Regions from separate parts of the Sphingobium sp. JAI105 genome, predicted to be linked through region 2. Evidence: predicted binding sites of a transcription regulator. Region 2 holds the regulator's gene; each other region holds the start of a gene.
The links. Region 2 encodes LexA, which represses DNA repair genes until DNA is damaged. Its sites were predicted from a motif close to GTTCCNCNCTTGTTCT; they were not measured.
Positions count from the first base shown of each region.

Region 1 (10,292 bases), 2.6 Mb from region 2:
CAGGATGATGAGCTTCACTTCGCCCGGCAGGTCCGACCAGGGCGTGTCGAGGCTGAAGCCGAATTCCTTGGCCAATGAGCCGAGCACTTGCATATAATAGGGACTGGGCGGGTTGGATTTTGCCCAGGGGACGACCGCGCCCTTTTTGAGGCTCAGGGCTTCGTTGGGGACGACCAGTTCGGGGTCGAACTCCAGCCGTTCGCCAAGACCGTCGCACGCCGGGCAGGCGCCCATGGGCGCGTTAAAGGAAAAGAGGCGCGGCTCGATCTCCGCGATGGTGAAACCGCTGACGGGACAAGCGAATTTTTCACTGAACACGATGCGGTTGGCGGGGATGCCGGACCCCTTCATCTTCTTGTCGGCGGCGGGGGCTTCATCCTCGCGGCCCGGCACGACGCCATCGGCCAGATCGACATAGGCCAGGCCGTCGGCAAGTTTGAGCGCCTGCTCGAAACTGTCGGCGAGGCGGGTGCCCATGTCGTTTTCCACGGCCAGGCGGTCGACCACGACTTCGATGTCATGCTTATATTTCTTGTCGAGCGCGGGAGCGTCCTCGATCAGCATCATTTCGCCGTCGATGCGGACGCGGGTATAGCCCGCCTTCTGCCATTCGGCCAATTCCTTGCGATATTCGCCCTTCCGCCCGCGCACAACGGGCGCAAGGAGGTAAAAGCGCGTGCCCTGCGGCAGCAGCATCACGCGATCGACCATCTGGCTGACGGTCTGGGCGCTGATCGGCAGGCCGGTGGCGGGGCTGTAGGGGATGCCGACCCGCGCCCATAGCAGGCGCATATAATCGTAGATTTCGGTAACGGTCGCGACGGTCGAGCGCGGATTCTTGGATGTGGTCTTCTGCTCGATGCTGATTGCGGGGCTCAAACCCTCGATATGCTCCACATCGGGCTTCTGCATCATCTCCAGAAACTGGCGCGCATAGGCGGAAAGCGATTCCACATAGCGCCGCTGTCCTTCGGCATAGATGGTGTCGAAGGCGAGCGAGCTTTTGCCCGATCCCGACAGGCCAGTAATGACGATGAGGGAATCGCGGGGCAGATCGACATCGACGCCCTTGAGGTTATGCTCGCGCGCGCCGCGCACACTTATGTGGGTCAGACTCATGGGGCGTGTTGTTCCAGATTTGTTCTGTTCGGGCAAGTCCATCTGCCGATCGTCCCGACAGATGGGGCGAGGGCAGGGATTTGAGAAGGGAAAATCCGCACCGTGGAGCGCAAAGCTAGCCGCCCTGTACCAAAGACATGGAGGTTGATTTGCGCATCATTGCCGATTTTGTCGGCCATGACGTAGCGTCCTGTCGACCGATTCAGCCTGTCCCGGCCAACGCAGGAACGCTGCCAACGGCGCGTCCCATGTCGTTGGTGGATGTCGGTCGGCGGTTTGTCGCCGGAGAATGCCGCCGGGCGTATTGCCGGGGCAGGTTGTCGAACGGGGCATTCGCGCAGCGGCATTGCAGCTATGATGAGCGCCATGCAGAAAACGGCTGTGCCCATGTCGCGCCGTCTTTTCCGCAACAGTTCATCCTGATCCCGGTGCCCGACAGCATCCTGGATACGCCCCCGGCCATCCCTTGCGCCGGGGGCGTTTTCGCGTTTGGCTGGCGCGGACCGATGCGCTGACCCGGCCATTGCAGGCGCGCGAATTCCGCATCCGCCATTCGTTGCGATTCCCACTTTCCGTTACGGCAAATGTCGTTTGGCGGCCCGTTCATGTCGTTCGTCGCGCTGTTTGTCCGAGCCGTGCGGCGCTTTGTCGATGGGAGCGTCGTTGGCCGATGCGGAGTGCCGCCGGTCGAACCAGGCAGGCGTCATCATCGGCCCGCGCCTAAACAGGGTGGGCGAACGGGAGACGGCGCCGACCCCAAATGACCCCCAGGCCCGCCCCGTTCGCACCCGGACCGTCGCCCGCCCCTAACAGGCGGTGGTCGATAAGTGGCGATTGAGCCACAGCAGATTTGAGGAGATAAGCCCATGTTCCGTTCGACCCTTTTCGCCGCGCTCGGTTCCTTCGCGCTGATCGCCACCGCCGGTTCGGCTTCGGCTGGTGAATTTATATCCAATGGCCGCACGAGCGAAGTGCGCCATGGCGACCTGAACCTGTCCAAGGCGTCCGACCAGCGGGAATTGCGTCAGCGCATTTCCCGCGCGGCAAACCAGGTTTGCAAGTCGACCGACCATGCCACCAAGCAGGCGTGCAAGACGCAGGCGATCGCGCATGTCGAAGCGCCGGTGAACGCCGCCATCGCTCGCGCCGAAACCAGTGAACGCTATGCCGATGCAGGCGCGAAGGGCATGCAGAACTGATTGCCGGCGTATCCGCAAAATCGTGAAGAAGCCCGGCCAATGCCGGGCTTTTTTGCGTGAGGGCAGGGCGTCGCGCCGCTGTTTCGCCTCAGCGTCCCGTCATGGCGCGGGCATTGGCCAGGAAGGTGCGGCCAATGCGGATTTCGTTACCGTCGACGAGCGCGGCGAACCAGACGCCGCTGCCGTCATGACGCAGGCGGGCGATATGGTCGCGCCGGACGATGTGGGAGCGATGGAGGCGGACGAACTGCTGCGGATCGAGCCGCTCCTCCAGGCTGCTGATCGTCTGGTGCAGCAGATAGCTGTGGCTGCCGACATGCAGGCGCATATAGTCGCGTTCGGCTTCGATCCGGTCGATCTGGTCAGTGGCGATGCGGATCAGTTCGGAACGATGGGGCACCCAGAATTCTTCGGCCCAGTCGGGTTGTGGTTCGGCGGGTGCAGGGATGCCTTCGGGCGCGCGATTGCGCAACACTGCCTCGACCCGGTCGATGGCGCGGGTCAGGCGATCGTGCGCCACGGGCTTGAGCATATAATCGATGGCGGCCAGATCGAAGGCTTCGACCGCGAACCCTTCAAAGGCGGTGACGAAGATGACGGCCGGGCGGATGCCCATGCGTCCGACCGCGCGGGCAACGCCGATGCCGTCGAGCAACGGCATGGCGATGTCGAGCATGACAAGGTCGGGCTTCAATCCTTCGATCAGGCGTAGCGCAGCTTCGCCATCGGTGGCGGTGCCCACAAGCGCGATGCGCTGTTCACGCGCGCACAGCATCTGGAGCCGCTCGACGGCAAGCGGTTCATCGTCAACGATCATGGTGCGGATGGACATGGGCGTCAGCAACCCCGGCGGATGATGGGTAGGGTGAGGAGGACGGAAAATCCCTTCTCCTCGCGCGGACCATAGGCGATCTGGCCCTGATCGCCAAAGCGCGCCGACAGCCTGTCCCGCACATTGGCAAGGCCAATGCCGCTGCCGCTGTCCGACAGGCTGGGCGGATTGTCGCCATCGTCGGTGACGGCGATGTGCATCAATCCGCCATCTTCCCTCGCGGTGATACGGATCTCGACCGGGCTGGAGGTACGCGAGACGCCATATTTGATGGCATTTTCGACGAGCGGCTGGAGGATCAGGCCGGGGACGCAAGCGCTCATCAGGCCGGGAGGAATATCGATCACCGTATTCAGCCGGTCGGGAAAGCGAACCCCTTCAATATCGAGATAGAGTTTCTGGAGATGGACTTCCTCCTCCAACGGCACGTCGTCCAGCGGATCGCCGGTCAGGCTGGTGCGGTAGAAGTTGGAGAGTGACATGATCATCTGCTCCGCCTCGTCCCGCCGGTCCTTCATGACGAGGGAGGAGAGGGAGTTGAGCGTGTTGAACAGGAAATGCGGGTTCACCTGATAGCGCAGCGATCGCAGTTCGGCTTGCTGGGCTGCGCGCTCCAGCCGGGCAGCGCGGCGTTCCGTACGATGGGCTTCGCTGGCGTAGGACAAGGCGAGATAGAGGCCAGCCCAGGCGGCGAGGAAGAAATAGCGGCTGATCGCATCTTCAACGATCTGGATCAGGGCAAAAGCCTCTTCGCTGGCATATTTGCCCCGATCGCCGTCGGTGAAGATATTCACCGGGTCATAGACGTTGAACATGTAGAAATTGGCAGACGCCATGGCGAGCGCGAAGGGGGCGGCGAGCGAGAAGGCGGCGACGATGCGGACGCTTAAAGGTTTGGCGTCAAAGCGGCGCAGCACTAGGTAGAGAACCCATGTGACGACTATGCCGATCACCGTGACAACGGCGCGGCGAATACCCAGTTCGCCCTGCGATTCAAAGCCCATCACGGCTGCGCGCAGGGTTACGAGTATGGCGTAGAAGAGCCAGAAACCAAGAATGGAATAAAGCGCGACCGCGGGGGATACGCCGCGTTCGCCGTCGTCGGGAAGGCTTGTCATCTTCACCTTTTACGCGCTGGCGGGGGAAATGTCGCCCCATGGCACGGTAGCTGGTCGAACTGCCCCGCCCGTTGGTCGAACATGGGAACCGCCGCCCGTCGCCGCCCGTTGAAACAGGCAAGAAGGAGAGTGTGATGAACGATCAGGATGATGTCCGCCCCAACAGTCGCGAGGAAGTGGGCGATGCGCGCGAATCTGACGCACAGGATCATGTGCTGAGCGAGGAAGAGAAGCTGGACGAAGGGTTGAAGGATTCGATGGATGCGTCCGATCCGCCAGCCGCCACCCGTCCGGGCGACAAGGGCGATCCAGTGCCTTCGTCGGGCTTCAAGGAAGGGCAGGATTGATGGTTCTTTGCCGCAAATCATGCTAGTTTTGCTTCGCGGGACTGCGAATACGCACCTGCGTTTTTGAGAGGAGCGATCATCCATGCCGACATCTGCCACCCCCGCGATCGAACGCATAGCCCGCGTTCTTGCCGGCCGTCAGCTTAGCCTGAATGGCGGCGGCAGCGATCCCCATGCGGCAGGCGCGGTGGATGCGGCGTGGCCCAGTCACGTCGATGATGCCTATGCAATATTGCACACCCTCCGCGAACCGGACGCGCAGATGGCGCAGGCGGGCGACGTGGCGGTTTGGCGCAGCATGATCGGCGCAGTGCTGGAGCGACAGACGGGCGCGTGAAAGATTGCACAAGCGAGGCCAAATTTTCATGTTGCGCCGCACAACAAAATCTGGTCCGTTGTGAATGGCCGTGGAACAGGCGCTTAAGCCTTTAGCAACCATAAGAGGCGCATGTTCCTACGATCGACTTGGAGTCGGAGGGCATGACAATGGGTACGAGTGCAAGACCTGCGGACGGGGCCGTAACCTTGGCGGAGTTGCGTGAATTCGCCAGCTTCCCGTCTGCCACGCAACGCTATATTCGTCGGTCGCTGGATATTGGGCTGCATCGTCGCGATGCGATGAAGCTGTGGTCGCGCGACATGGTTGAGGAAGCCTCCATCCGCGCGCAGGCCCGGATCTATGGCCGGATCGAGGAGATCAAGGCGCGCGTGCCCGATGACAGCGGGCTGGACCAGGTCGAGCCATTCATGGCGCCGCTGGTGACCATCTCCGCCTTCGATCTGGGGCAGGACCGGCTGGCAAGTTTTTCGGCCTATCGTTTTCTCTATGAGCGGCTGCTGGGTGCGGGGGCACGGCCCTGGCTTCCAGGCGCCTTCTGCGCGGCGGCCAGTCTGCCGCATCTGCATCCCGAAAAGCGTCGTACGCTGCTTCAGTCGATCAGCGAAGCGGCGGCGACGGCGGCTGGCTGGTCCAACCGCGAGCCCACCTTCTACCCCGAATGGGTTGAGAAGGTGGATATGAGCAAAGCCAACTAAGGCTGGCAGGACGCCGCTTCCGGGGGAGGCGGCGTTTTGTCGTTAATCCTCGCCTGCCACGGGAAGCCTTTTCAGGCGCTGATCCAGACCTCCACCGGCGTCTGTGCCTGAAGCAGGGCAAGGCGGACAGGCAGTTTTTCGACCGGGCCATCCTCCAGCGCTTGGGCATAGACCGCCTTTTTGGCGTCGCCGCTGATTTGCAGAAAGATGTGGCGCGCGGCCAATATGGCGCTGGCCGTCAGTGAGAGGCGCTGGTGCGGCGCTGCGGGGGGCGTGACCGCGATGGTGCGGGCGGTGCTCGATAGGCCATCGGCCAGTTCCGCCGCAGCGGGAAAAAGCGAGGCGGTGTGGCCATCCTCGCCCATGCCCAGCAGCACTATGTCGAGCGGCCAGGGAATGGCGGCAAAGGCTGCTTCAACGGCGGGCTGGCCTGCATAAGCATCTGCCGCGTCATTTTTCATCGGCACGAATTGCGCGGCGGCGGCCGGGCCGGTCAGCAGGGTATCGCGCAGCAGCCGTTCATTGCTGTCGGGCGCATCGGGCGCCACCCATCGTTCGTCGACCAAAGTCACGACAATCTTGCTCCAGTCGAGCGGGGTGCGGGCGAGTGCCTCCAGCACGGGCTTTGGCGACCGGCCACCGGACAAAGCGAGGCTGGCTGTGCCGCGCGCTGCGATCGCTTCGCTCAGCAGGCTCGCGATGCGGGTGGCGAGGTCGGCGGCGGCTGCACCACCGTCGGTGAAATGATACTCTGTCGGCATGTGATTATTCCACGGTTTCAGGCAGGGTGCAGATGTCGATCCATGTAGCGTCAGTCAGTAGCGCGAGGCGGGCGGGCGTGAGTTCGACCGAACTGGTGCGTGAACCGGCGGCTGGAAAGACGGTGGCGAAGGCTTTGAGCGAGACGTCGCAATAGACCGGAAGCGGCGCAGCGAGGCCGAAAGGGCAGACTCCGCCGACCGGGTGGCCGGTGACGGCCTCGACTTCGTCAGCTCCAAGCATGCGGGGTTTGGCGCCGAGCGCGGCTTTCGCCTTGGCGTTATGCAGGCGGGCATCGCCACGGGTGCAGACCAGGGCGACGGTGTCGCCGACGCGCAGCGACAGCGTCTTGGCGATGCGGGCAGGCTCGACGCCCAGCGCCTGCGCCGCCTCCAGCACGGTAGCTGTGCTGACGCCCTGGTCGATGATCGCGATGTCCGGCGCATTTGCAGCGAACCAGGCGCGTACGGAGGCTTCGCTCATCAGGCGCGTTCGCTCAGGCTGCGCTCCCATGCCAGGGCGTGCCGGACGATCAGGTCGAGATCGGCGTAGCGCGGTTCCCATGGGAAGGTGGACAGAATGGCGCGATTGTCGGAGATCAGCGCATCGGGATCGCCCGCGCGGCGCGGTCCCAAGGTGCGGTTGATGGTCATGTTGGTGACACGATCCACCGCGTCGAGCACTTCAAGGACGGAGAAGCCCCGGCCATAGCCGCAATTGAGCAGATGGCTGCGTGCGGGATCGGCCATCAGCGCTTCGAGGGCGAGGACATGGGCGGCGGCAAGGTCCGTCACATGGATATAGTCGCGCACCCCGGTGCCGTCAGGGGTGTCGAAGTCCGTGCCGAAAACCGAAACGCCCGCGCGCTTGCCGAGTGCCGCTTCAACCGCGACCTTGATGAGGTGGGTGGCGCCTGCGGTCGACTGGCCGCTGCGTCCCTGCGGATCTGCCCCCGCGACGTTGAAATAGCGCAGGGCGCAAAAGTTCATCGGATGGGCCGCCGCGACGTCGCGCAGCATATATTCGGTCATGAGCTTCGACATGCCGTACGGGTTGATCGGCCGTTGCGGCGTCGTTTCCTTGACCGGGCTTTCTTCGGGAATGCCATAGGTGGCGGCCGTCGAAGAGAAGATGAAATGGTTGACGCCGACGCGAACCGCGCTCTCTATCAGGTCGCGGGTCTTGGCGCTGTTATTGTGGTAATATTTGAGCGGGTTTTCGACGGATTCTGGCACGACGACCGATCCTGCAAAATGCATGATCGCGCGGATTTCATGCTTGCGCAGCGTGGCTTCGACCAAATGCTGATCGGCAATGTCACCACGCACCAGCGGCACCCCATCGGGCACCGCCCAGTCGAACCCGGTGACAAGATTGTCGATGACGACGACGCCATAGCCGGCGTCCTTGAGAGCCAATACGGCGTGGCTGCCGATATAGCCTGCGCCGCCTGTTACCAGGATCGTCGGTTTGTCGCTCATAAAGAATAGGTCTCCCCAGATGTCATGGGGAGACCTAAACGAGCGACGCTACGATTTACAGTCTTTTCATGCCGCAGCGCGGGATGGCGCGGGGCGGTAGAATGTGCTGCCGGTGGACGCCATCTCGCGCAGTTGCGCGGTGGGCGCGAAGCGATTCCCATGGGTCGCGGCCAGCCGGTCCAGCACCGCAACGACATGGGCGATGCCGACCGTGTCCATATGAGCGAAGGGACCGCCGGTGTAAGGGGCAAAGCCCCAGCCGAAGATCGCGCCAATGTCGCCATCTTCAGGCGTTTCCAGCACGCCTTCCTCGAAACAGCGGGCGCATTCGACCAGTTGGCGATAGAGAAGGCGCTCCTTGACCGCCTCGACATCCGGCTGATCGTCGGCACGGGGGAACAGGTCGGCGATACCGGGCCAGAGTGCTTTCTTGCCATTTTCGGGATAGTCATACCATCCCTTGGCATTTTTGCGGCCCAGGCGATCCAGTTCCACCATCTGCGTCATGACATCGTCGGAACGTTGCGCGACATAGGCGTCGCCCAGTTCCTTCTTGGCCGCCGTCATCACCTTATAACCCAGTTCGATCGACACTTCGTCGCTGACCGCGAGCGGGCCAACGGGCATGCCCAATTGCTTGCCCGCATTTTCGATCAGCGCGGGATTGATCCCTTCGGCCACCAGTTCCGCACCTTCCTGCACATAGGTGCCGAAGCAGCGCGAGGTATAGAAACCGCGCGAGTCATTGACGACGATCGGCGTTTTCTTGATCTGGGCGACGAAATCGAGCGCCTTGGCAATGGCGGCGGGGCCAGTCTGCTTGCCCAGGATGATTTCGACCAGCGGCATTTTTTCGACCGGCGAGAAGAAATGGACGCCGATGAAATTTTCCGGCTTGGACCATGCGCCCGCCAGCTTGGTGATCGGCAGGGTGGAGGTGTTGGACCCGAAGATGACGTCTGGGCCAAGCACAGCCTCAACCTGCTTCGTGACTTCAGCCTTGATCGCAACATCCTCGAACACCGCCTCGATCACAAAGTCCGCGCCTGCCAGGTCGGCATAGGTTGCGGTCGGCGTGACGCGGGCCAGAGTGGCGGCCAGCTTTTCCGGCGTCATCCCCTTGCCAAGCCGTTTGGACAGGACGGATTCGACATGCGCCTTGCCCTTTTGCGCATAGGCGATGTCGCGGTCGAACAGGATGACCTCCATCCCTGCCTGCGCGGCGACGGTGGCAATCCCTGCACCCATCATGCCCGCGCCCAGCATGGCGAGCTTCATTGTCGGGGCCTTGGGCTGGTCCTTGGGGCGGCGCGCGCCGCGTTCGGCGGCCTGCTTGTTGACGAACAGGCTGCGGATCATGTTGCCGGCCTGCGGATCGGCTGCGACCCTGGCGAAATATTTGCTTTCGACGCGGATCGCGCGGTCGAAGGGCAGGATCGCCCCTTCATAGACCGCCGACAGCAAGGCGATGGGCGCATTCATGTTACGCTGGGTCTGCTTGAGCGTCATCGGCAGCGCGCCCACCATGGTCTGCACGAAGGCGGGGTTGAACCCGCCCGCACCGCCGGGAAATTTGAAACCCTTGACGTCCCATGGCTGGCTCGCGGCGTTGGGGTTGGCCTTGACCCATTCGCGCGCGGTTTCCAGCGCCGTGCCCTGCGGCACGACCTGATCTACGGCTTTCAGCATCGCCGCTTCGGCGGGGCGGAACAGCTTGCCTTGCAGCATGTACATGAGCGCAGCCTGCACGCCGATGAGGCGTGGCAAACGCTGCGACCCGCCGCCGCCGGGGAACAGGCCGATCAGGATTTCAGGCAGGCCAAGCTGGGTCTTGGGACTGTCGCCGACGATCCGGCGGTGGCAGGCGAGGGCGAGTTCAAAGCCGCCGCCCACGCAGGTGCCTTCAATCGCGCAGGCAATGGGCTTGCCACAGGTTTCGAGGCGGCGGAACAACTGGTTGAGAACGAACACCTGATCGAAGATCGCAGCGGGCTGCGGGCGGCTGCCATCGCTGGTGGCAAGCATCGAGCCGAAATATTTAAGGTCCATGCCGGCCATGAAGCCGCTATCCTTGCCCGACGCGATCACGGCGCCCTTGATCGCGTCGTCCGACGCGATGCGGGTGATCGCGGCGTCCAGATCGGCGATGAAATCCGGGCCGATGACGTTCATCGACTGGTCGGGCACGTCGATCATCAAGGTGGCGATGCCGTCGGCGTCGGTGCTGATAGTGATGCTGTTCATTTTGATCTCCTCTCCCCCGTTCGCCCTGAGCCGGTCTAAGGGCTCGCCTGAGCGGAGCGAAGGCATCTCACTGCGTTCGATGGTGGGCTTCGACGTCGCTCAGCCCGAACGGAAATAGCTAGATACGTTCGATGATGATGCCGGTGCCCATGCCTGCG
Region 1 is NZ_JADOUC010000001.1:3,473,679-3,483,970, forward strand. Features, by position in the region: gene uvrA (excinuclease ABC subunit UvrA) at 1-1,119, opposite strand, end outside; gene IWY39_RS24130 (hypothetical protein) at 1,437-1,634, shown strand; gene IWY39_RS24360 (hypothetical protein) at 1,695-1,829, opposite strand; gene IWY39_RS16900 (UrcA family protein) at 1,986-2,318, shown strand; gene IWY39_RS16905 (LytR/AlgR family response regulator transcription factor) at 2,407-3,150, opposite strand; gene IWY39_RS16910 (sensor histidine kinase) at 3,156-4,268, opposite strand; gene IWY39_RS16915 (hypothetical protein) at 4,403-4,615, shown strand; gene IWY39_RS16920 (hypothetical protein) at 4,698-4,952, shown strand; gene IWY39_RS16925 (hypothetical protein) at 5,102-5,650, shown strand; gene pgl (6-phosphogluconolactonase) at 5,722-6,411, opposite strand; gene IWY39_RS16935 (YbaK/EbsC family protein) at 6,416-6,892, opposite strand; gene galE (UDP-glucose 4-epimerase GalE) at 6,892-7,890, opposite strand; gene IWY39_RS16945 (3-hydroxyacyl-CoA dehydrogenase NAD-binding domain-containing protein) at 7,957-10,134, opposite strand; gene IWY39_RS16950 (acetyl-CoA C-acetyltransferase) at 10,253-10,292, opposite strand, start outside.
Region 1: uvrA (excinuclease ABC subunit UvrA) is a predicted target of LexA. The motif match lies at 1,130-1,145, and genes of this name have one in related genera.

Region 2 (10,292 bases):
CATGACGGCATAGTCCTTGGTCTCTCCTCCGACGGTCAAAGTGGCTTTGTTTTCCGACATATTGTTCTCCATTTATGCCATCAGCCAACCGATGCGTGCCCAACATCGGTCAGCCGTTCCAAGCTCCCCTCTTTCCCCAACAGGAAGAGGACATCAAAAATACCCGGCGAGACGGTGCGCCCGGTGAGTGCCGCCCGAAGCGGCTGCGCCACCTTGCCCAGCCCCAGGCCGGCATCCTCCGCCACGCGGCGAATTGCGTCCTCGATCGCTTCAACCGTCCATGTTTGAACTGGTCTCAAAGCGTCGGCTGTCTTGACCAGCAGCGCGCGCGCCGAGTCGTCTAGCAGAGCCAATGCCTTTTCGTCAAAATCCAGCGGGCAATTTTTGAACAGAAATTCGGCGCCCTCGGCAATTTCATTAAGCGTCTTGGCGCGCGGCTTGAGCGAGGGCATCGCGGCCGTCAATAGCGCCAGGCCGGTGTCCGGCAAGGCGCGATCCAGACGGGCGGCGACGCGCGGCGCGACCAGCGCGGCGAGGCGGGCGTCGTCCGCTTCGCGCAGATAATGGCCGTTCAGATTTTCCAGCTTCTTGATGTCGAAGCGCGAGGGCGATCGGCCGACGCCGCTAATGTCGAACAGCTCGATGGCACGGGCGATCGGGATAATCTCCTCGTCGCCATGGCCCCAGCCCAGCCGCAGCAGATAGTTGAGGACAGCTTCTGGGAGCATCCCCATATCGTCGCGATAGGCATCCACGCCCAGCGCCCCGTGGCGCTTGGACAACTTCGCGCCGTCCGATCCGTGGATCAGCGGGATATGGGCATAGACCGGCTCGTCCCAACCCATGGCGCGGATGATGCAAAGCTGGCGGAAGGCGTTGTTGAGATGATCGTCGCCGCGGATCACATGGGTGACGCCCATATCATTATCGTCGACGACGACGGCCAGCATATAGGTGGGCGTACCGTCGGACCGCAGCAGGATCATATCGTCCAGTTCGGCATTCTGTACGACGACACGGCCCTGCACCGCATCCTCGATCACCGTTTGGCCTTCGCGCGGGGCTTTCAGACGGATGACGAAAGGCGCGCCTTCAGGCGCTTCTTCGGGCGAACGGTCGCGCCAGCGCCCGTCATAACGCATCGGCTGCTTGGCCGCGCGCTGCTGTTCGCGCAGTTCCGCCAGTTCTTCGGGCGTGGCATAGCATTTATAGGCATGGCCGTTCGCCAGCATCGCGTTGGCGACTTCGGCATGGCGCGGCGTGCGGGCGAACTGAAACACCGCCGGTTCATCACCGCCCAGACCCAGCCAATCCAGCCCGTCAAAAATCGCCGCGACCGCTTCTTCGGTCGAGCGGGCGCGGTCGGTATCCTCGATCCGCAGCAGGAATTTGCCGCCATGGTGACGGGCGAACAGCCAGTTGAACAAAGCGGTGCGCGCGCCGCCAATATGCAGGAACCCGGTTGGCGATGGCGCGAAACGGGTCACTACCGGCTTGTTCATTCCCGTTGCACTTGCCGTCATATTCGCTGACATTCGTCCTGCCTGTTCCATGAATGCGTCGCCCCCTAGCATGGCTTTTGAGCCACGACAAACCTCCCTTTGGTGGGGGGCTGCGGCGTGGTTGCGCGGGGCGTTTTCGCGGGTGGAAAGCTGGCTGGAGACGGAGCGCGAGCAAATTCCCCTATGGGTGCCGATCGCGCTGGGCGCGGGCATCGCCGCCTGGTTCCTGCTGCCCGACAGGGCCGGGTGGCTGGCCTTTTGCTGTGGTGCGCTGGCGCTTGCTTGCCTGGGGTCGCTGCTGCCCGATGGCGCGCGGCTGCGGCGCATGATCGTGGCGGGCGGAATGCTGGCCTGCATCGGATGCGCGCTGATATGGGGGAAAGCGGTCCTGTTGGGGCAGCCGCCGCTGGCGCGGGCGGTCTTCACCGTGGTGACGGGTGAAGTGATGGCGGTTCGGGCGGTTCCCGCGCAACAGATGGTGCGGGCCATGCTGCGTCCGGTCGACGCGCCGGGCCTGCCAGCCACGATCCGAGTCAACATTGCCGAGGCGGATGTTCCGGCCGGATTGGGCGAGGGGGCGGTGATCCGCTTTCGCGTCCGTTTGATGCCGCCAGCCCCGCCCAGCGTGCCGGGTGGCTATGATTTTGCCGCGCGTGCCTATTTTCAGGGGATTGGCGCTACTGGCAAGGCGCTGAAACCGATTGACGTCCTACGCCCGTCAACCGCGCCGCCGCCGCTGCGGGCGCGCTTGTTCGCGCATATTCGGGGGCAGGTGGACGGGCCGGCGCAGGGCATTGCCGTGGCGCTGGCGACGGGGGACCAGGGCGCGATTGCGGAGGCCGATGCCGAAGCGATGCGCCGTAGTGGGCTTGCCCATCTGCTCTCGATCAGCGGGTTGCATGTGACGGCGCTGATCGGCGCGGTGATTTTCCTGTTGATGCGGGCGATGGCGTTGAGCCAGCGAGCGGCGCTCGACTGGCCGCTGATGCTGATCGCGGCGGCGGGCGGGGCGCTGGCGGGGATTGGTTATACGCTGCTGACCGGGGCGGAAGTGCCGACACTGCGGTCCTGCATCGCCGCGCTGCTGGTGCTGGGCGGGCTGGCGCTGGGGCGCGACGCGATCACGTTGCGGCTGGTCGCGGTGGGCGCGCTCATCGTCCTGGCCTTCTGGCCCGAAGCGATGACGGGGCCGAGTTTCCAGATGAGCTTTGCCGCCGTTACCGCGCTGGTTGCGCTGGCCGAGCATCCGCGTTTTCGCGCCTTGACCAGCGCGCGGGATGAGGGGTGGGCGCGCAGGGCGGGGCGGGTGCTGGCGGCAATGCTGATGACCGGCATTGTCGTCGAACTGGTGCTGATGCCAATCGCGCTGTTCCATTTTCACAAAGCCGGGATGCTGGGGGCGTTCGCCAATCTCGTCGCCATCCCGTTGACTACCTTTGTCGTGATGCCGCTGGAGGCGCTGGCGTTGCTGTTCGATCTTGTCGGACTGGGCGCCCCCTTTTGGTGGATGACCGCGCAGACGCTGAACCTGTTGCTGCTGGTCGCCCATGGCGTCGCCGCCAGTCCAATGGCGACAATGCTGACGCCGGCGGTGCCATCCTGGCTGTTCGCGCTGATGATCGGCGGGCTGCTCTGGTGTCTGTTGTGGCGCAGCGGGTGGCGCTGGCTGGGCCTTGGGCCAGTGGCGATCGGCGTGACCGGCGTGCTTTTGCTATCACCGCCCGATATTCTGGTGACGAGCGATGGCCGCCACGTCGCGGTGCGGACATCGACAGGCGGCATGGCACTGCTGCGCGCGGGCGCAGGCGATTATGTGCGCGACACGCTGGCGGAGAGCGCGGGCTATGACGGGCCGATCGAAGCGATGGCGGACCTGCGGCAGGCGCGCTGCTCGACGGATTTGTGCGCAGTGGGGATACAGGCGGGCGGGCGGCGCTGGCATGTGCTGGCCACCCGCAGCGATATGCTGGTCGAACGGGCCTTGTTCAGCCGGGAATGTGCCGCCGCCGACATCGTCATTGCCGATCGCGCGCTGCCCCGTTGGTGTCGCCCGCGCTGGTTGAAGATCGACCGACGGATGCTGGCGCGAACCGGCGGCATTGCCATTGACCTGGACGATGCGCGGATCAGCACGGTGAGGATGGCGGGCGACGCTCATCCCTGGATCGTCGCACCGCGCCCTCGCCGTCACCCGTCATAACGGCCTCAATTATAGCGGCGCAGCAGTCCCGCCAGCTTGCCCTGAATTCGCACCTGTCGCGGATCATAGATTTGCGGTTCATAGGCGCTGTTGGCGGGGTCGAGCCGGACGCGCTGTCCTTCGCGGCGGAAATATTTGAGCGTCGCTTCCGCATCGTCGATCAGGGCGACGACGATCTGGCCTTCGCGGGCGACATCAGTGCGCTGGATCAGCGCGAAATCGCCGTCCAGAATCCCTGCCTCCATCATCGAATCGCCCGACACTTCCAGCGCATAATGATCGCCAGCCCCCAGCAGCGCGGCGGGGACGGACAGCATATTCTGCCCCTCCATCGCCTCGATCGGGACGCCGGCGGCAATACGGCCATGCAGCGGGATTTCAATGACGTCATTGGCAGCGATCGGCAGGCTGGGCGCCAGTTGCGGCTTGGCCGGAGCAACCGGCGCAGGGGCGCGGTGCATGGCGTCGGGGAGCTTCAACACCTCCAGCGCGCGGGCGCGATTGGGCAGGCGGCGGATGAAGCCGCGTTCCTCCAATGCATTGATCAGCCGGTGAATGCCGGACTTGGATCGCAGGTCGAGCGCATCCTTCATCTCCTCGAAAGAAGGGGATACGCCACCTTCCTCCAGCCGGGTCTGGATGAAACTCAGCAATTCCTGCTGCTTGAGGGTCAACATGCCTGCGGTCCTCCATGGAACGTATAAGGAACACATAGGAAACGGAAGGAGGCGAGTCAAGCGAGCAACAACTGACCGGAAGCGGCGCATCCGGCCATGGGGACCGGGTTCAATCGAACGGTCGATCAGTCCGTCAGGGGCAGGATGGTGACAATGTCGCCTGCCGCGGCGATCGATGAACCGGCAGGGCGGACAATCAGGCAGTCGGCTATCGCCATGGCGGCCGTGGCGGCGCTGTCCTGCGACGTGACGGAGACGATCCCGGCCTCCCCTCGATAGGCGCGCAGATAATCGTCGCGATCGCCGGTCGCAGGCAGCGGCGCGGCAAGGCGCGCCTCGCTCAGGCGCGGGAGCGGCGCGGTTGATCCCGCGCGATGGCGCACCAGCGGCAACAGGAACAGCGTTGCGGTGACAAAGGCAGAGACCGGATTGCCCGGCAAGCCCAAAAATACGGCATCGGCAATGGTACCGGCCATCAGCGGCTTGCCCGGCCGCATCCTGATCTTCCAGAAATCGAGCGTGCCGCCCGCCTGCGCGAAGGCAGGCCGGACCATGTCATGATCGCCGACGGACGCGCCGCCGGTAGAGACGATGATGTCCGCCGACGCCGCGCGGTTCAGTACAGCCGTCATGGCATCAAGATCATCGGGAACGATGCCCAGATCAATGACGTCGCACGGCAGGGTTGCCAGCATCGCCGCCAGCATGGCCGCATTGGAAGAGGGCAGGCTGCCCGCCGGGGTCGGCGCGCCGGGCGGCACAAGTTCGTTGCCGGTCGAGATCAGCGCGACCGTGGGGCGGCGACCGACGGGCAGCGTCCCATGGCCGCCCAGCACGGCGAGCGCGATGCGCGCGGGCGTAAGGGCGCTCCCGGCTGCCAGCAACAGGGCGTTCATGGCAAAGTCCGACGCGGCAGGGCGGACGTTGCGCCCGACAGGCAAAGGATCGTCGCTGGCGGTCAGTCGGTCGCGCTCGCGGGTGGCATTTTCCTGAATCAGGATCGCGTCTGCGCCTGCTGGCAGGGGCGCGCCGGTGAAGATGCGGCAGGCCTGTCCGGGCGCCAGCGGCGCAGGCACAGCGCCGCCAGCCGCGCTTTCGCCAGTGACCTGCCATGGCCCCGGCCATTCAGCGGCGCGTACGGCATAGCCGTCCATCGCGGACAGATCGGCCCAGGGCTGGTTGCGCAACGCCAGTAGGTCGCTGGCCAGCCAGCGTCCGTTGCAGGCGGCGACCGGCGCTGTTTCCGCTGGCAGCGGGCTCGCAAGGGCGAACAGGCGAACCTGCGCCTCGGCGACGGGCAGCAGGCTCATGCCGCGCGCCAGTCGCCCGACTTGCCACCGCTCTTGGCGATCAGGCGGACCTGGCCAATGACCATGCCCTTGTCGAGCGCCTTGGCCATGTCATAGATGGTGAGCAGCGCGACAGAGGCAGCGGTCAGCGCCTCCATTTCCACGCCCGTCTGGCCAGCGGTGCGCGCGGTAGCGGTGACGGTCACGCCGCTTTCGTCCAGATCGAAGTCGATATTGACGGCGCTCAGCGCGATCGGGTGACAAAGCGGGATGAGGTCGGCCGTGCGCTTGGCCGCCATGATCCCCGCGACCCGCGCGACCGCCAGCACGTCGCCCTTCTTGACCAGTCCCTGCGCAATCGCGGCAGCGGCATCGGCGATCATGTCGATGCGGCCACTTGCAATCGCTTCCCGCGCGGTCACCGCCTTGGCCGACACATCGACCATGCGCGCCGCGCCGTCCGCGTCGAGATGGGTAAGGCCCGTCACGCGCCGGTCAGCAGGCTGTGCGTCGCCGCTTCGACATCGGCCTGCCGCATCAGCGTTTCGCCAACCAGGAAGCAGCGCACGCCATGATCGGCCATGGCGGTCAGGTCGGCATGGCTGCCAAGGCCGCTTTCGGCGACGAATGTGTAACCGGCAGGCGCCTTGCCCACCAGTTCATAGGTGCGGGCGAAATCGACGCTGAAATCGCGCAGGTCGCGATTGTTGACGCCGATCAGGCGGGATCGCAGCTTGAGCGCGCGCTCCATTTCCGCCTCGTCATGCACTTCGATCAGCGCGTCCATGCCAAGCCCAAGCGCTGCATCCTCAATCTCCGCCATCTGCCCGTCGTCAAGGGCGGCGACGATGATCAGGATCGCGTCGGCCCCCAGCGACCGGCTTTCCAAAATCTGCCAGGGATCGACGATGAAATCCTTGCGCAGTACGGGAAGCGCGCAGGCGGAGCGGGCCGCCATCAGATAATCGTCATGGCCCTGAAAATAGGGTTCGTCCGTCAGCACCGACAGGCAGGCCGCGCCGCCAGCGGCATAGGCCTGCGCATGGGCGGGGGGATCGAAATCTTCGCGGATCAGCCCCTTGGACGGGCTGGCTTTCTTGATCTCCGCAATCAGGCCGAAGCCGGAACGGGCTGCGTCGTCCAGCGCCTTGCGAAAGCCACGCGGGGGCGTCTGTTCGCTGGCGCGGGCGTGGAGCGACGACAGCGAATTCGCGGCCTTGCGCCGGGCGACATCCTCGCGCTTGAAATCGCAAATCTCGATCAGCTTGTTGGTCATTGATAGGCTATCCAGCAATTGAGCAGGGCATTGGCAAGGCCGCGGTCGATCGTCTCGGCCGCTTCCTCCACGCCCTCCTTAAGGTCAGCAACCGCGTCGGCCACGACAAGGGCGGCTGCGGCGTTGAGCAGCACGGCGTCACGATAGGCGCCCGGCTCGCCCAGCAGCAGCGCGCGCAGGGCGGCGGCGTTATGCGCTGCGTCGCCGCCGCGGATCGCATCGACCGGGGCAGTGGAGAGGCCCAGATCGGCAGCGGACAGGCGATGCATGGCAACGACGCCATGGCCCGCGACTTCGGCAATGTCATTGCCGCCTGCCAGCGACAGTTCGTCCAGCCCTTCATCGCCCGACACGATCATGGCCCGGTCGACGCCCAGTTCGGCAAGCGCCTGCGCATAGATGGGAACATAGGCGGGGCGGGCGATGCCGACCAGTTGGCGGCGTACCCCGGCCGGGTTGGCGAGCGGTCCCATCAGGTTGAAGATGGTCCGTTCGCCGATCGCCTTGCGGATCGGGCCGAGCCGCTTGAGCGCGGGATGGTAATTTTGCGCGAAGAGGAAGCAGATGCCGATCTCCGCCAGCGTCTTTTCGGCGCTGGCCGCCGCCCGGTCCAGGTCGAGCCCAAGCGCTTCGAGCGTGTCGGCTGCACCCGCCTTGGAGGATGCCGCGCGGTTGCCATGCTTGGCGACGGGGACGCCAGCGGCTGCGACGACCAGCGACACGGCGGTCGAAACATTGAGGGTATGATGGCCATCGCCCCCGGTGCCGCACACGTCGATAGCGCCTGCCGGGGCGGTGACCGGGATCATCCGGGCGCGCATGGCGCGCGCGGCAGCCGCGATTTCGATCGCGGTTTCGCCGCGCCGGGCCATGGTGACGAGAAAAGCGGCGATGTCCGCTTCGGGAAGGTCGGCGTCGAACAGCACGTCGAAGGCGCGGGCGGCGGCCTGCGCATCAAGCGGACTGGAAGGATCGGGCAGGCTGGTCATCGCGCTTGCCTTAATCATCAGCGGGGTAGTGAGTCGAGGGGTGGCGACGGCAATTTTGCGTGTGGGGGCCAGTCGCTCGGCCAAACCCCGACCTTGCAATCGGTCGTCGCCCCGCTATGAACCGCGACATTCGCAAGGACCCGGTGAAATTCCGGGTGGCTATTCCGGCCGCCGATCCGCCGGACAACATCACGCATGTTCTTACGCCAGCGCCTGTATCCCGGCGCGATATGCCCTGATGTGGAATTTTCAGATGACAGATTTTTTGACACGCTATCGCCAGCAATGGTTCAGTGACGGACAGGCTGCGCGTCGGGACGTCATGGCGGGTATCGTCGTTGCGCTCGCCCTCATTCCCGAAGCAATCGGATTTTCGATCATCGCTGGCGTCGATCCGCGCGTCGGCCTCTATGCCTCGGTCGTCATTGCGATGGTCGTGGCCTTTACCGGCGGTCGGCCAGGCATGATCTCAGCCGCAACGGCGGCGGTCGCCGTGCTGGTGATGCCGCTGGTTCGCGACCATGGGGTCGAATATCTGTTCGCCGCGACCATCGTGATGGGCATTGTCCAGATCATTGCGGGGCTGTTGCGGCTGGACCTGCTCATGCAGTTCGTGTCCAGGTCGGTGATTACCGGGTTCGTCAATGCGCTGGCGATCCTGATCTTCCTGGCGCAATTGCCGCAATTGACCAATGTCGGCTGGGAAACCTACGCCATGATCGCGGGCGGCCTTGCGATCATCTATCTTTTGCCACGCCTGACCAGGGCTGTGCCGTCGCCGCTGGTCGCCATATTGGCGTTGAGCGCAATCAGCATCGGCATGGGCCTGTCCGTCAACACCGTCGGCGACATGGGCAAGTTGCCGGAAGGGCTGCCCAGCTTTGCCTTTCCCATGGTGCCATTCACGCTCGAAACCTTGCAGATCATCTTGCCATATGGGCTGACGATGGCGGCTGTCGGCCTGCTCGAATCGCTGCTGACGGCGCAGATCGTCGATGACATGACCGATACCGACAGTGACAAGCGGCGCGAATGCGCAGGGCAGGGGAGCGCCAACATCGTCGCGGCGCTGTTTGGCGGCATGGGCGGCTGCGCGATGATTGGCCAGTCGGTGATCAATGTGACATCGGGCGGACGCGGTCGTCTTTCCACCTTTGTATCAGGCGCATTCCTTCTCTTTTTGCTGGCGGTGCTGGGGCCATTTGTCGGGCAGATCCCCATGCCCGCGCTGGTGGCGGTCATGATCATGGTGTCGATCGGCACGTTCAGCTGGAATTCCATCGCCAATTTGCGCCGCCATCCGCCCACATCGTCGGTGGTGATGGTGACGACGGTGGTTGTCGTGGTCGCGACACGCGACCTGTCGCTGGGCGTACTGGCGGGCGTCCTGCTGTCGGGCATTTTCTTTGCAGGCAAGGTTCGGCGGATGTTCGCGGTGGAACGCACAGTGTCGACGGGCCATGTGACCTATAATGTCGTCGGCCAGATATTCTTCGCATCGGTCGATCGCTTTACCAGCGCCTTCCAAGCCGAAGATGGATCGACGCCTGTGTTGATCGACGTATCAGGCGCGCATTTCTGGGATATTTCGGGGGTTGGCGCGCTCGACAAGATCATCGCGCGTCTGCGCCGCGACGGCTGCACGGTCGATGTGATCGGCTATAATCGCGCCAGTGCGGACATTGTCGATCGCTTCGCGCTGCATGACAAGACCGGCGTGGAAAGCGGCCTAGCCCCGCATTGAAGAGGGGTGGGAGGGGGCCCCGGTCAGGCCGCTTCGCGCGCCTTCACCTTCATGCCCGCTATCTTCATGAAGTTGGCCAGCATGTCATGGCCATATTCCGTGGCGATGCTTTCGGGATGGAACTGGACTGAATGGATCGGCAGCGTCGCGTGGCGAAAGCCCATGACCGAACCGTCCTGGCTGGTTGCATTGACGACCAGGCTGTCCGGAATATCATCGACGATCAGCGAGTGATAGCGGGTCGCGGTGAAGGGGGAGGGGATGCCGGCGAACAGGCCGGTGCCGTTATGAGTGACGGGCGATGTCTTGCCATGCATCAGGCCGCCGCGCACGACCTTGCCACCGAAATGCTGGCCGATCGCCTGATGACCCAGGCACACGCCCAGCAGCGGCGCGCCCGCGTCGGCGCAAGCCGCGACCAGATCAAGGCTGACGCCCGCTTCATTGGGGGTGCAGGGACCGGGCGAGAGCAAAAAGGCCTTTGCCCCGCTGGAGAGCGCCTGGCCCGCCGAAATGGCGTCGTTGCGGACGACCTCCACCCGCGCGCCCAGTTCCATCAGATAATGGACCAGGTTCCAGGTGAAGCTGTCATAATTGTCGATGACGAGGATCATG
Region 2 is NZ_JADOUC010000001.1:850,120-860,411, reverse strand. Features, by position in the region: gene IWY39_RS04005 (citrate synthase) at 1-60, opposite strand, end outside; gene gltX (glutamate--tRNA ligase) at 81-1,523, opposite strand; gene IWY39_RS03995 (ComEC/Rec2 family competence protein) at 1,573-3,702, shown strand; gene lexA (transcriptional repressor LexA) at 3,708-4,379, opposite strand; gene IWY39_RS03985 (molybdopterin molybdotransferase MoeA) at 4,505-5,689, opposite strand; gene moaC (cyclic pyranopterin monophosphate synthase MoaC) at 5,686-6,156, opposite strand; gene trpC (indole-3-glycerol phosphate synthase TrpC) at 6,153-6,944, opposite strand; gene trpD (anthranilate phosphoribosyltransferase) at 6,941-7,933, opposite strand; gene IWY39_RS24300 (hypothetical protein) at 8,050-8,172, shown strand; sul1 at 8,067-8,122, shown strand; gene IWY39_RS03965 (SulP family inorganic anion transporter) at 8,187-9,677, shown strand; gene IWY39_RS03960 (anthranilate synthase component II) at 9,701-10,291, opposite strand.

Region 3 (10,292 bases), 510 kb from region 2:
TGGCTTGACGGGGGGCATAATGCGGGCGCGGGCGAAGCGATCAGTGCCTTTTTTACCGGCGAGCGGCTGGAGGGACAGAAGCTGCAATTGGTGATCGGAATGCTCGCCAACAAGGATGTCGATGCTTTCCTCTCCCCCTTCGCAGGACGGATCGCGCATATCCACGCATTGCCGGTGCCAGGGCATGAGCATCATGGCGCAGAGCGATTCGCCGCGATCGCGGCGCGCTGGGGCATTGGCTGCACCGCGCATGACGAGCCGACCGCCGCGATCAGGGCGATTGCAGCGGCAGGCCATTCAGCGCCCAAGCTGCTGATCGGCGGGTCGCTTTATCTGGCGGGCGAGATTTTGCGGCTGAACGATCAACTACCTGACTGATTATACTTGCGATTGACTCGCAATAGCGTAACCTGCGGATATCAGACCACCGCAGAAGGCGCACTATCATGGCACATGGAGAGACATCCTCCCTCGACGACCTGCCCCGGCCGATGCCGTCAGGCTATGGCAATCGGCTATTCCTGTTCGTCATGCGTCGCATGGCGAGCGCGGGCGTCAACGACGCGCATGCCGCCAATGCAATGCTGGGCGCATTCGGGCGCAGCTACCGGCGTCCGCTCGTGCTGATGCGGGCAATGATCCTGGAACTGGCGCGCGCGTCGAGCCGCAAGATATTGGTCGCGCCCTGCTGTTGCGCACGGATGACAGTGGACGAGGCGCTGATGATGCAGGCGACGGGGGACGCCCTGCGCGATCCCAACGCGGCCTATGCGCATGTGAGCCGACTATTGGGTAATGACCATGCGCTGGGCGCGCTGACCTGCTTGCAGGCGGTCGCACAGGCGCACGCCGACCTGGGTCGGCCGCTGGAGCTTTATGGCGAGGGGTGATCGCCCGGATCGGTCGCGGCGCTGCCGACGCTGGCATCGATCAGACCGGCGCGCATCATCAGCCAGAACAGGATGATGCCCGGCACTGCCGCCGCCGTGGTGAGCAGGTAGAAATCGACATAGCCAAATTGCTCGATCAGACCACCTGCTGTCGTCCCGGTGAGGAAGCGGCCAACGATGCTGGCGGCGGCGGAGATCAGCGCATATTGGGCGGCAGTAAAGCGCAGGTCGCACAAAGCCGAAAAATAGGCCACTACGGTGACGCCGCCGATGCCGCTGGCGAAATTCTCGAACCCGATTGCGCCTGCCATGCCCCAATTGCTCTTGCCCAGTGCGGCCAGCGCCGCGAAACTGAAATTGGAAACGCCCATCAGGATGAGGCTGAGCAACACCGATCTTTTCATACCTAGCCGGGCGTAGAGAACGCCGCCTACGAATATGCCGATCAGATAAGCCCAGAAGCCGATGCCGATGTCGTAAATCGCAATTTCGTCATTGGTATAGCCCATGTCGTCAAACAGCAGGCGGAAGGTCAGGTTCGCCAGTGTGTCGCCAATCTTGTGCAGCAGGATGAACAGCAGCACGAGCAGCGCGCCCTTGCGCTGGAAAAACTCCATCAATGGCCCTGCGATCGACGGCCAGATTTCACCCAGTCCACGCCGTTCCAGCGGATCGCGATGGCGTTCCGGCTCGCCCAGTAGCAGGCCGGTGAGCATGGCAGGCAAGGCGAAGATGGCGCAGGCAAGATATGCGCCTTCCCAGCCGATCCGCGCCGCCAGTACCAGCGCCAGCGCACCGGCCGCGACCGATCCGATGCGCCAGCCATATTGCGACATGCCCGACCCGACGCCCAATTGTTCAGGCTTCAACAGTTCGATGCGATAGGCGTCGATCACAATGTCGAAAGTCGCCCCGGCGACGCCCACCAATATGGCGGCATAGGCTGTCTGGATCAGGCTGGTGGTCGGATCGACCAAAGCCAGATTGGCAACAGCCGCCATCACCAGCAGACCTGCCAGGAGGAGCCAGGAAACTCGCTGCCCCAGCCGACCGATGACCGGCAGACGGACGCCATCGACAACCCAGGCCCAAAGCCATTTGAGGTTATAGACCAGAAATGCGAGGGTGAAGGCGGTCACCGCCTTCTTGTCGATACCGTCCTGGGCGAGGCGCGTAGTCAGCGTCGCGCCAATCATCGCAAAGGGAAAGCCGGACGATACGCCCAGAAAAAAGGCCGCCAACGGCGCTTTCTGGGCATAGGGCTTTACCGCAGTAAGCCAGCTGTTCGTGCCGGTAATGGCATCCGTCATGATGGTGCGCGTCCCCCGCAAGCCTTTGTTGCGCGCCACCATATGGCCTGATGCGGTGCTGGCAAGCCTGCTATAGGATCAATCGGACGTATCGAACAGGGTAAGGCCGATCGGCGAGCGTGGACGGCGTGCGCCGCGCAGCACGGCATCGACCACGCCGATCGCCGCCACCAGATCGCGCGGGGCATAGGGTTTGGCCAAGCATCCAAGCGCGAGCGCGCGGGCGTCCAGCGGGCAGGCGCCGGTGACGAAGAGAACCGGCAGCCCCTTCGTCGCGGCGTGGCGGGCGACGTCGATCCCGCTGCGGTCGCCCTTCAGGCTAACGTCGGCGATCACGAGATCGAGCCCGCCGCCGTCGATGACGCTGATCGCGTGGTCGTAATCATCCACCGTCGCCGCGATGCGGTAGCCCGCCTGTTCGAGCGCATGTTCATTGTCGAAGGCGACGAGGGGTTCATCCTCCACCACCAGCACGGTGCGGATCGCCTTGCGCCGTCCGGTGCGTGCGCCTTCGCCCTTCACAAACCCGAAAAACATTTGCCGATCCGCCCTGTTTGCGCCATGCCCACCGATCAAACGCCGCGTACCGCGCCGGGTTGCCGGACGAGTGCAATAACGCCCTCGCCCAAGCGCCGGGGCGGCACCGTTCAGCCCGTTGCTGGCTTTCCCGCCATATGGGAAGGGCCAGTGCCCACGAAAAGGAACCCGCCCTTGGAACCGCCGAAAAAATCCGGACCGCCCCGCAGGGCAGGCCCTGGCGGCCCCAAACGCCCGTCCGGCGCTGGCGCGCCGGGCCGCAAGGCCGATGGAAAGCCGCGCTCTGGCAAGCCGGGGGACGGCACCACCGGACCCGCCGCCAGCGCCAAGCCTTGGGGTCGCAAGCCCGGTTTCAAGAAGCCGGGCGCCGGGGCCAAGACGCCCGCCAATCCGCATCCCGCCCATGCCGCCGCGGCCAGCGATGGCAAGGGCGAACCGCAGCGCATCGCCAAGCTTCTGGCGCGCGCGGGGGTCGCTTCGCGGCGCGAGGTCGAGCGGATGATCGAGGAAGGGCGCGTGACGCTGAATGGCGTGGCGGTCGAGACGCCGGCAACCTTGCTGGCGTCGCTCCATGGCGTGGCGGTCGATGGCGTGGCGATTGCCGCGCCGCCCCCTGCCCGGCTGTTCCTGTTCCACAAGCCGACCGGCTTCCTGACGACCGAGCGCGATCCCGCCGGACGGCCGACCATCTATGACAAGCTGCCTGCCGATCTGCCGCGGGTGATGCCCATCGGCCGGCTGGACATGACCACTGAAGGGCTGTTGCTGCTGACCACAGATGGCGGGTTCAAGCGGCAGATGGAACTGCCCTCAACCGGGGTGCCACGCACTTACCGGGCCCGCGCCTTTGGCGAGGTGAGCCAGCAGCAACTGGAGGATCTGTTCGACGGGATCGAGATTGAGGGCGTTCGCTACGGCCCGATCGAGGCCAATCTGGAACGGCGCACCGGACGCAACCAGTGGATCGAGATGACCCTGACGGAGGGCAAGAACCGTGAAGTCCGCCGGGTGCTGGAACATCTGGGGTTGCAGGTCAACCGACTGATCCGCACCAGCTATGGCCCCTTCCTGCTGGGCGACCTGCCGCCCGGCGCGGTCGAGGAAATACGCCAGCATGACCTGGTCCAGTTCAAGGCCAGCCTGAAGGACAGCAAATGAGGATAATATCCGGCCAATGGCGCGGTCGCCCGCTGACCGCGCCGAAGGGCGACGCGACCCGACCCACCGCCGACCGGACCCGCGAGACGTTGTTTTCGATGCTCGTCAGCCGGATCGGATCGTTCGAGGGGCTGGCGGTCGGCGACTTTTTCGCCGGGTCGGGAGCGCTGGGGTTCGAGGCGCTCTCGCGCGGCGCGGCGACATGCCTGTTCGTCGAGCAGGACAAGCTGGCGATCGATTCGATCCGCGCCAATGGCGAAAGGCTGGGCATCAGGCCCGACATCAGGGCGTCTAGCGTCCTGTCTCTGGGGTCCGCGCCCAAGCCATTGGACCTCATCTTCATGGACCCGCCCTATGGCACGGGGGCGGGACAGGTTGCGCTCGACAAGCTGGGGCGGCTTGGCTGGACCGGGCCTGCAACCTGGATCAGCATCGAGACCGACCGGCGCGAGGATGTCGAGGTGAAGGGCTTTGCCATCGACGCCGTGCGTGACGCGGGCAAGGCGCGGATCACCATATTGCGGGCAGTGGATCAGGCGGCTTCGTAAGCCGCCGCCTCCTTGGCGATCAATATGTTTGCAAGAAAGCCGTAGGCTTCCGCCCAGGCGTCCAGCACTGCGTCCGTCGCGACCTCTTCGCCCAATGTCTCCCGGATGGCAGGCAGCAGGGCTGCGGCAACCTTGGGATAATGTTCCGGCCGGACCCCAGTTTCGACATGGCGCGCGACCATGCGGGCGACCGCGCTGTCGAGCGCACCCAGCTTGTCGATATTCTCCGCATGGCCAAGGATCGCCGCAGCCAGACGCCTGGGCTGTTCGCCGCTTGCCTGTGCAGCCTGATCGAACATCGCCTTCACCTCTTCGTCCTGAAAGAGCCTGGCGTACATGGCCGTCGTGATGGCGACGCCATGCTGGCGCAGGGCGGGACCAGTGGATTTGACGATTGCGATGGTGGAAGCCGACAGTGAGCTGGACATATAAACGCCTTTCGACAGACTCGATAAGCGGTATTTAATTTGCATCTTTTAAGATGTAAACAGGATATATGTTTTAACCTGCCTGTCGCAGGATTAACGAACGAACCCATGCAACTGACCCGACACACCGATTATGCGCTGCGCGTGCTGATTCATCTGGCAGCATCGCCAGACGGGCGGGCGACGATTGCGCAGATTGCCGACGCCTATGGACTGTCGCGCAATCATCTGATGAAGGTGGTGCATGGTCTGGCGCAGGGTGGCTTTATCGCGACCCAGCGCGGGCGCGGCGGTGGCTTTTCGCTCGCACGCGCGCCGGAAGAAATCAGCATCGGCGCGGTGGTCCGGCATAGCGAGCCGGACATGAGAATGGCCGACTGTGCGAGCTGCCCGATCAGCCCATCCTGCGGGCTGACCGGCATATTGGCGCAGGCCGCCGCTGCGTTTCTGGCCGTGCTGGACCGGCACAGCCTGAGCGATGCGACCCGCGACCGGGCCGGACTGGCAGCGATCATCGCTATCCTGCCCGGCCCGGATGCATTGGTCAGCGGCGACGCGCCTTGCGCGCCTCGCTAGGATTGATGCAACTGTCCTGCACGGTTTTCGAACAGACAGGATAGTCCTTCGCCTCCGCCGGGGGCGGGGTCATGTTGCCGCCTACGGTCACAGGGTTTGCAGCCGATCCGACGGGCGCGGCCGGATCATTGGGAACGCCAGCAGGCGCCGGGTCCATGCCGGGGTCTGCCGGAACAGCGCCGGTCGGCATCCCTGCATTGGGATCAGCAGGCGTTGCCGGAGCAGTTCCGGGTGCGGCAGGCGCCGTCATGGCCGGGTCTGCTGGCATGGCGGGGGCAGCAGGATCGGCAGGCGGCGCCATGTCGCCAGCGGGCGGCTGGCTCACCGGAGCCGGGGTTTCCTGCGCAGTGGCAACGCCTGTAACGGCGGCAAAACTGAGCATTGCGGCGCTGGCCAGCATGATCGACTTCATCGGAAAATATCCTTTCCTTCTTTTCTTATGGCCCCATTACGCGGGGAAGAGTGAGCGAAGAACCGGAGTCGTGACGCGCCCGTTCCGGCTGTGGCGGTGAGCCGTGCCGGATGCGCCATGAGATGAAGCAGGAGTGATCGTCTGGCCAATGGGCGCAAGAGAGGGGCATCTGCCCTTCCCTCCCGTATCGAACCGCCTTATTCGCCGGGAAAGCGATCGAATTTTGGCAGGTCGTTAGCCGTTGCCATCCATGGCGGCGCTTCGGCCATCTGGATATGCGCCTGGGGCGGAAAGGCCGACTGATCGTCAAGCGTCGCGGTCTGAATATCGATACCGCCGGGGAAGATGGCGGGATTGGTATAGAACAGCCCGGTACCGCACGTTCCGCAAAAATGACGGGTGGCGTTCTGGGAGGATTGATAGGCGACCGGCGTGCCTTCAATGCTCACCGCATCCCGCTGAAACAAGGCCCAACCGACCATCGGCGCGCCGGAACTGGCGCGGCAATCGGCACAGTGACAGATGGCGCTATGTGCGGGCTCCCCGCTGACTTCGTAGCGGATCGCGCCGCACTGACATTTCCCCGTCGCCATGATTCGTCCTCCCTTGCACAATTCCCCTTTTGTTCTCATAGAAGGCGCGTCACTGCAAGGCTGACGCCTTGCCCCCGCCCCTGCCCAGCCCTAGTTGTTGTCCATGAACGTTCCCGCTCCCTCCTCCACCGACCCCGACTATATCAAGGGCCTGAACCCGCCGCAGCGCGAAGCGGTGCTGACGACCGAAGGGCCAGTGCTGGTGCTGGCGGGTGCCGGAACGGGCAAGACGGCTGCGCTGACCGCGCGTCTGGCCCATCTGGTCGCGACCCGGCGCGCCTGGCCATCCGAAATCCTGTCCGTCACCTTCACCAACAAGGCGGCGCGGGAAATGCGCGAACGGGTGGGGCGTATGATCGGTCCGGCAGTCGAGGGGATGCCATGGCTGGGCACATTTCACGCGATCGCGGCCAAGATGCTGCGGCGTCATGCCGAACTGGTCGGGCTGCAATCCAATTTCACGATCCTGGATACGGACGACCAGTTGCGGCTGATGAAGCAGTTGATTCAGGCCGAAGGGATTGACGAGAAGCGCTGGCCCGCGCGGCAATTGGGCGGCTTGATCGACCAGTGGAAGAATAAGGGCTGGACCCCGGACGACATCAGCGCGGGCGAGAGCGAGGGTTATGCCAATGGCAAGGGGCAAAAGCTGTACGCCGCCTATCAGGCCCGGTTGCGCGCAGTTAATGCCTGTGATTTCGGGGACTTGCTGCTGCATGTTCTGACGATATTGAAAAGCCATCGCGACGTGCTGGAAAGCTATCAGCAGCGGTTCAAATATATCATGGTGGACGAATATCAGGACACCAACTCCAGCCAATATCTGTGGCTGCGGCTGCTGGCGCAGACGCGCAAGAATCTGTGCTGCGTGGGCGATGACGACCAGTCCATCTATTCCTGGCGCGGGGCGGAAGTCGCCAATATCCTGCGGTTCGAGAAGGATTTTCCCGGCGCGAAGATCATTAGGCTGGAACAAAATTATCGCTCCACCCCGCATATATTGGGCGCGGCATCGGGCGTGATCGCCGAAAATGGCAATCGGCTGGGCAAGACATTGTGGACCGACATCGACGTGGGCGAGAAGGTGCGCGTCGTCGGCATATGGGACGGGCCGGAAGAAGCGCGGCGGGTCGGCGAGGAGATCGAGGCGATCCAGCGCGATGGCGGGTCGCTCGACGAAGTCGCGATCCTGGTTCGGGCGCAGCACCAGACGCGCGAGTTTGAGGATCGCTTCATCCAGATCGGGATGCCGTACCGTATCGTCGGCGGCTTCCGCTTTTATGAACGGGCCGAAATCCGCGATGCGCTGGCCTATTTGCGACTGGTGAACCAGCCCGCCGACGATCTGGCGTTCGAACGGATCGTCAATGTTCCCAAGCGGGGTCTTGGCGACAAGGCGGTGGAGAAATTGCACCGGCTGGCTAGGGCGGAGGGGATACCGCTGCTCCACGCGGCGGCGCGCATCCTCGACACGGACGAACTGACGCCGCAGGCGCGCCGGTCGCTGGGCGCTTTCGTGGGCGATGTGGCGCGCTGGCGCGACCGGGCGGCCACCCTGCCCCATGCCGAACTGGCGCGGCAGATGTTGGACGAGAGCGGCTATACCGCGATGTTGCAGGCCGAGCGATCGACCGAGAGCGCCGGGCGGCTGGAGAATCTGGGCGAACTGGCGCGGGCGATGGAGGAATATGAGACGCTGGGCGCGTTTCTGGAGCATGTCAGCCTCGTCATGGACAATGAAGCGCAGCAGGAAGAGCGCAAGGTCACGATCATGACGATTCATGCCGCCAAGGGACTGGAGTTTGATTCGACCTTCCTGGTGGGTTGGGAGGAAGGGATTTTCCCGTCGCAGCGGGCGCTGGACGAAGGCGGCCTCAACAGCCTGGAGGAGGAACGGCGGCTGGCCTATGTTGCGATCACGCGGGCGCGCAAGCGCTGCACGATCCTGCACGCCGCGAATCGGCGCATCTATGGCCAATGGACCAGCAGCATCCCGTCGCGTTTCGTCGGCGAATTGCCGCCGGAGCATGTCGATGCGGAAAGCAGCATGAGCGGTGGCGCATCCCTGTGGCGCGCCAACTGGTCGGAACGGGACGATCCGTTCGCCCATGTCGGGCGCGGCGAAGGGCGCGGGCCGGGGTGGCAGCGGGCGCAATCATCCGGCCAGTTCAGCCGCGAGCCGGTGCGGATCGTGGAGGCGCGCACATCGGCCGTGTCGATCGGCAACAAGGGGCGCAGCGACATGGCGTTGGGCCTGCGCGTGTTTCACCAGAAATTCGGCTATGGCACGGTGGCGGAGATTGAAGGCAACAAGCTGGAAATCGAGTTCGAAACGGCCGGGCGCAAGCGCGTGATGGACAGTTTCGTGTCCATCCCCTGACCCGGCGTGACGGGCCATCGACGCGGCACATGCCGTCGATGGCCCCTAGTCCGATCCCGTCCTATTCGGGATAATAGCCGACACCCACGACATGATTGTCGACCAGTTCGATCAGCGACATCTTGCGTTCAACCCGATTGTCAGCGCGGTTGAGCCAGACATAATTGATCTTTCCATGGCCGCTGGTGCGGGCAATCTCTATCATGTCGCGCACGATCGGTTTGCCTTCCGCATCGGTCAGATCGCTGACATCGCGGCCGACCAGGCCGGGATGCGCGCCATAGGCTTCGTAGACCCCGTTCAGGTCGAAAACGAACACATAGAGTTCCCCGGTGTTGAATACCCCGTCCTTTTGATTGAACGCAGCAAAGGCAGGCCCGGCGCCGGCCGTCTTGATGGTCGCCACGGCTTTTTCGAGCATGGCCTGCGCCTGTGCTGCATCGGCGTGCGGGGCGGCCAGGGCGGGGGCGGCGGAAAGCGCGAGGGCGCAGACCATAGCCGTGAGGGTGCGCGAAAATGGGAACATGAGCCAAATCTCCTCTGATCATCGACGACAAACGCTGAAGCCGGATGCAGGCGGACCTTCGGTCTCCATCCGATTGCCGATGACAGGGCGTAATTAACCCGGTCTGCGCACGCGCATTTAGACGCAGATCAAATCGACCTTTGGTATGAGGCCATATGCAAGGAGAGGCATGTCGCGGCCGCGCCGCTCAAGGTCTGAAATCTATCTTGGCCACGCTCGGCGCAAACGAGTCAGGCAAAGTCCCGGTGCCATCGGCTGGCCATCCGCATCATTTCGCCGACAATATCGCACCGATCGATCGGGCATAGTCCTGCATGGCGGCGACGATGGCCGGCGCGCTGACCGAACGGGGGTTGGGATCAATGGCGCACAGCGTGCCGTAGAAGCTGCCATCAAGCAGAATGACAGGCAGCGACACATAGCTTTGAAAGCCGTAAAAAAGAGGGACATGATGCGTGCACCAGTCCTGGTCCATGGCGACATGATCGATATAGATGCCTTCGCCGCAACGGCGAATGTCGTCGCACAGGGTCTTTTTGATTTCCAGTTCTCCGCCGGGATCAAGGCCGAACTCGATCCGGTCGACGATCTGGCACGCGACCCAGCGATCTTCCGTCACCCTGGCGACCGCAGCGAAACCCATGCCTGTCGTCTGGCAGACCTCTTCCAGTATCGCCCGAATCCGATCGTCATCACCGTGCGCCGCGACCGAGGCAGCGAAATCGTCCCGCATAGATGCACCTCTTCTGGCGCGATGCTCATCGCACCGCAGCATCTGGCAGCCATTTAGGATTGTGCGCGATTGCACGCAAGATTTTGGTGGAGCCTAGCGGGATCGAACCGCTGACCTCCTGCATGCCATGCAGGCGCTCTCCCAGCTGAGCTAAGGCCCCATCCGGTGCGGCAGCAAGGCTGCGGAACCCGTTGGTATATG
Region 3 is NZ_JADOUC010000001.1:338,091-348,382, reverse strand. Features, by position in the region: gene IWY39_RS01520 (bifunctional folylpolyglutamate synthase/dihydrofolate synthase) at 1-378, shown strand, start outside; gene IWY39_RS01515 (DUF6628 family protein) at 447-890, shown strand; gene IWY39_RS01510 (AmpG family muropeptide MFS transporter) at 875-2,200, opposite strand; gene IWY39_RS01505 (response regulator) at 2,279-2,737, opposite strand; gene IWY39_RS01500 (pseudouridine synthase) at 2,912-3,895, shown strand; gene rsmD (16S rRNA (guanine(966)-N(2))-methyltransferase RsmD) at 3,892-4,443, shown strand; gene IWY39_RS01490 (globin domain-containing protein) at 4,428-4,871, opposite strand; gene IWY39_RS01485 (RrF2 family transcriptional regulator) at 4,980-5,447, shown strand; gene IWY39_RS01480 (Fe-S oxidoreductase) at 5,416-5,859, opposite strand; gene IWY39_RS01475 (GFA family protein) at 6,057-6,452, opposite strand; gene IWY39_RS01470 (ATP-dependent helicase) at 6,556-8,832, shown strand; gene IWY39_RS01465 (cache domain-containing protein) at 8,894-9,358, opposite strand; gene IWY39_RS01460 (GAF domain-containing protein) at 9,627-10,091, opposite strand; tRNA gene IWY39_RS01455 (tRNA-Ala) at 10,176-10,251, opposite strand.
Region 3: IWY39_RS01470 (ATP-dependent helicase) is a predicted target of LexA. The motif match lies at 6,473-6,488, and genes of this name have one in related genera.